2 regions of the Yersinia aldovae 670-83 genome follow, and region 2 is predicted to be linked to the other one. Evidence: predicted binding sites of a transcription regulator. Region 2 holds the regulator's gene; the other holds the start of a gene.

Region 1 (2,197 bases), 1.1 Mb from region 2:
TGCCGACAACGATTTCCTGAACTTCCGTTCAGAACGCCCAGACGGTTGGGGCTACTGCGTATTTGCAGAAGTCACTGATGGCCAGGACGTAGTTGATAAAATCAAAAACGTTTCTACCGGCCGTAGCGGTATGCATCAAGATGTGCCAAAAGAAGATGTGATCATTCAAAGCGTTACTGTAAGCGAGTAATAACGGCTTAATGAGCACGCTTTTTATTGCAGATTTGCATCTTAGCGTTCAGGAACCGGCAATCACTGCCGGTTTCCTGCATTTTATCCAGCGTGAAGCTATTCATGCTGACGCGTTATATATCCTGGGCGATTTATTCGAGTCCTGGATTGGCGATGATGATCCCGAGCCACTGTATCGGCAAATCGCTGCTGCGTTAAAATCACTCCAGCAACAGGGCGTACCCTGCTACTTTATCCACGGTAATCGCGATTTTCTACTCGGCAAACGCTTTGCTCTTGAAAGCGGCATGACTCTGCTTCCGGAAGAAAAAGTCGTTGATTTATATGGCCGTAAAATCGTTATTTTACATGGCGATACCCTGTGTACTGATGATGCCGACTATCAGCACTTTCGCCGTCGGGTACACAATCCACTGATTCAAAAACTGTTCCTGTGGTTACCGCTGCGTTTTCGGTTACGTATAGCTGCTTATATGCGTAACCAAAGCCAACAGAACAACAGTGGTAAATCCGAACTCATCATGGATGTCAATTCGCAAGCGGTGATCGACAGCTTCCAGCGTAACAATGTGAGTTGGATGATCCACGGGCATACTCATCGCCCGGCAGTTCACACCGTAGCACTACCCGCCGCTACAGCCCATCGTGTGGTGCTGGGAGCCTGGCATGTAGAAGGGTCAATGGTTAAAGTCACCGCAGATGACGTTGAACTGATTAAATTCCCATTTTAGCCTTCAGGCGTGCCTTGCCTGGCGTGATAAAAAACTTAAAAATCCACTAAAAGCCGCGACGCAACCGTTTTCCTCTCCTTTACCTCATGATATGCTCTACGCCCTCTCGCCAGTCACGATTTCAGTAAAGTCGTTCTGGCCGACGCTTGCGCAATCACAGGAGCTTTACACTCATGGGAGCTAACCTCGATTCGGCTGATGCAGCCGGGGTTAAAATCGCTATCGTAATGGGGTCCAAGAGTGACTGGGCCACCATGCAGTTCGCCGCCGACGTGCTCACCACGCTCAATGTTCCGTTTCATGTTGAAGTTGTTTCCGCGCACCGAACCCCTGACAAACTGTTCAGTTTTGCCGAACAAGCCGATGCCAATGGCTTACATGTCATTATTGCCGGCGCGGGCGGCGCAGCTCACTTGCCGGGTATGCTGGCAGCCAAAACACTGGTGCCCGTCCTCGGTGTGCCGGTACAAAGTGCGGCACTAAGTGGTGTCGATAGCCTGTATTCTATCGTGCAGATGCCGCGCGGCATTCCTGTGGGAACACTGGCAATTGGTAAAGCGGGTGCGGCAAATGCCGCCTTGCTGGCGGCGCAAATACTGGCACTGCATGATACCGAATTGGCCGTTCGTTTAGCCGGCTGGCGTAAAAGCCAAACCGACGAAGTGTTAGATAATCCAGATCCACGGGTGCCAGACTTACAGGTGACGGCATGAAACCCGTTTGCGTATTAGGCAATGGTCAGTTAGGGCGTATGCTGCGCCAAGCTGGTGAGCCGCTGGGTATTGCCGTTTACCCGGTGGGCTTAGATGCTGAGCCAGAAGCCGTGCCCTATCAGAATAGTGTGATAACCGCCGAAATTGAGCGCTGGCCGGAAACTGCTTTAACCCGTGAACTTGCCACCCATGCCGAATTCGTTAATCGCGATATTTTCCCACATCTGGCGGATCGCCTGACACAAAAGCAATTGCTTGATAGCCTCAATCTGGCAACCGCCCCGTGGCAGTTATTAGCCGATGCCAACGAGTGGCCGCAGATCTTCGCGAATCTGGGGGAGCTTGCCATCGTGAAACGCCGGGTTGGCGGTTATGATGGCCGTGGGCAGTGGCGTTTACGCGCCGGTGAACAAGATAGCTTACCAACTGATGCTTACGGCGAATGTATTGTCGAGCAGGGTATTAACTTTTCTGGCGAGGTTTCGCTGATCGGCGCGCGCAGCCGCCAAGGTAAATCGGTCTTTTATCCGCTCACCCATAATCTGCATGAAGATGGCATCC
Region 2 (2,197 bases):
AGATTGGCATCCATAAAAACTCCTCAGCCGGTTAATTTAGTAGGAAAAGGCACATAGTTAGTGTGTAAAATTATTTTCCCACAGTTAGAGAAAAAAATCTTGTGCTCATTACACACTTTATAAGATTGAATACCTCTTTCACTTTTCCTCCAGATCAGCCAAAATTCGCAGTTCATAACTGCGTACCGACGAATAACGACCAATAAAGACTCTCAGACAACCCGCTGACGCGCTCATTCAGGCCACTATCTTGTTACTGTCTAAGCGATTTTCGGGTAACGCAGGCAAACGATTAACATAATACTTACCGGCTGTAACCGGTGAGCTTAGGAGTCATTTTTTGTATGGCAACGATTAAAGATGTGGCCAAACACGCCGGTGTGTCCACCACCACCGTTTCCCACGTTATCAACAAAACGCGTTTCGTCGCCGAAAATACCAAGGTGGCTGTTTGGGCTGCCATTAAAGAACTGCATTATTCGCCCAGTGCTGTGGCCCGCAGTTTGAAAGTGAATCACACCAAATCCATTGGCTTGCTGGCCACGTCCAGCGAAGCACCCTATTTTGCCGAAGTGATTGAGGCGGTCGAAAATAGCTGTTATAGCAAAGGCTATACCCTGATTTTATGTAATTCTCATAATAATCTGGACAAGCAAAAAGCCTATTTAGCGATGCTGGCCCAAAAACGGGTCGATGGATTATTGGTGATGTGTTCCGAATATCCAGAACAACTGTTAGGAATGCTGGAAGATTATCGCAACATCCCGATGGTCGTCATGGATTGGGGGACAACGCGTGGCGATTTTACCGACGCTATCATCGATAATGCCTTTGAAGGCGGCTATTTGGCAGGCCGCTATCTGATTGAACGCGGTCATCGTGATATTGGTGCTATTCCCGGTCAGTTATCCCGTAATACCGGTGGTGGCCGTCATCAGGGCTTTATGAAAGCATTGGAAGAGGCCAGCATCCCGTTACGTGAGGAATGGGTAGTTCAGGGTGATTTTGAACCTGAATCGGGTTATAAAGCCATGCAACAAATCATGTCACAAAAACATCGCCCGACCGCCGTGTTTTGTGGTGGCGACATTATGGCGATGGGGGCTATCTGCGCCGCCAATGAGATGGGCCTGCGGGTACCACAAGATGTATCAGTGATTGGCTATGACAACGTGCGTAACGCGCGCTACTTCTCGCCTGCGCTGACCACTATCCATCAGCCAAAAGAACGTTTAGGTGAAATGGCCTTTACTATGCTGCTTGACCGTATTGTCAGTAAACGGGAAGACCTTCAAACCATTGAAGTACACCCTAAACTGGTTGAGCGCAACTCCGTAACTGACGGCCCATTTCGCGATTACCGCCGTTAATCTGGCCTTCTGCCGGTAGTTATCAGCGCTATCGGCAGCCCGCACTGGGCATTATTCGTTATCGTCTTTCAACCATTCCGCGTTTAACGTGACGCTGTCACCTAAGTAATCAAGTAACCAGGCGAGTGCCGGTGAGTGATTATTTTGCTCCCAAGTCAGGCAACACGGGCTGTCCGGTAGCGGTTCGGTTAGACTTAGCGCCGCCAGCCGCCCCTGCTCAATCAGCGGTGACACCATATGCGCGGGCACCATACCGATACATAATCCTGCACACAGGCAATCGATGCCCGTAGACCAATCCGGAGCCACCAGCCGCTGTTGGTTATCCAGTGTCCAGGTATCTCGCTTGGGCAAATTGCGGGCCGTATCTTCCAAACACAGCGAGGGATAAGGCCGCAATTGGTCATCACTAAGTGGCCCGGTTAGACTGGCTAAGGGATGATCCACACTGACGACACAGTGCCAGCTAAGAAACCCCATATCGCGAAACACAAAACGCCCGCCAACAGGAATGGCACGGGTCGCGCCAATGGCCATATCTGCCCGGCCATCCACCAGCGCATCCCAAACACCATTAAATACTTCATAACGCACCCGCAACTCAACATCGGGAAAATGCCGATAAAAATCCAACACTAAGCGGCGACTACGCTGAGGTTTGACAATCTTGTCTACCACGATATTTAACTGCCCGCGCCAACCATTCGCTACTTGCTGGCATTGACGGCGCGTGTCATTCATTTTTTTGATAACATCTCGCGCTTCTTTAATAAAAACCACGCCAGCTTCGGTTAATGCCACATCACGATGGCGTCGTTCAAACAGCG

What was found. The regulator PurR, encoded in region 2, represses purine synthesis genes. The targets are predictions, from matches to a motif close to CANGCAAACGTTTGCNTG.
Positions count from the first base shown of each region.
Region 1: the regulator PurR is predicted to act here: its motif matches at 981-998, upstream of purE (5-(carboxyamino)imidazole ribonucleotide mutase).

Region 1 covers NZ_CP009781.1:1,448,564-1,450,760, forward strand. The annotation lists gene ppiB (peptidylprolyl isomerase B) at 1-190, shown strand, start outside; gene AT01_RS06765 (UDP-2,3-diacylglucosamine diphosphatase) at 201-923, shown strand; gene purE (5-(carboxyamino)imidazole ribonucleotide mutase) at 1,097-1,636, shown strand; gene purK (5-(carboxyamino)imidazole ribonucleotide synthase) at 1,633-2,197, shown strand, end outside.
Region 2 covers NZ_CP009781.1:300,773-302,969, reverse strand. The annotation lists gene cydH (cytochrome bd-I oxidase subunit CydH) at 1-14, opposite strand, end outside; gene purR (HTH-type transcriptional repressor PurR) at 345-1,370, shown strand; gene punR (DNA-binding transcriptional activator PunR) at 1,422-2,197, opposite strand, start outside.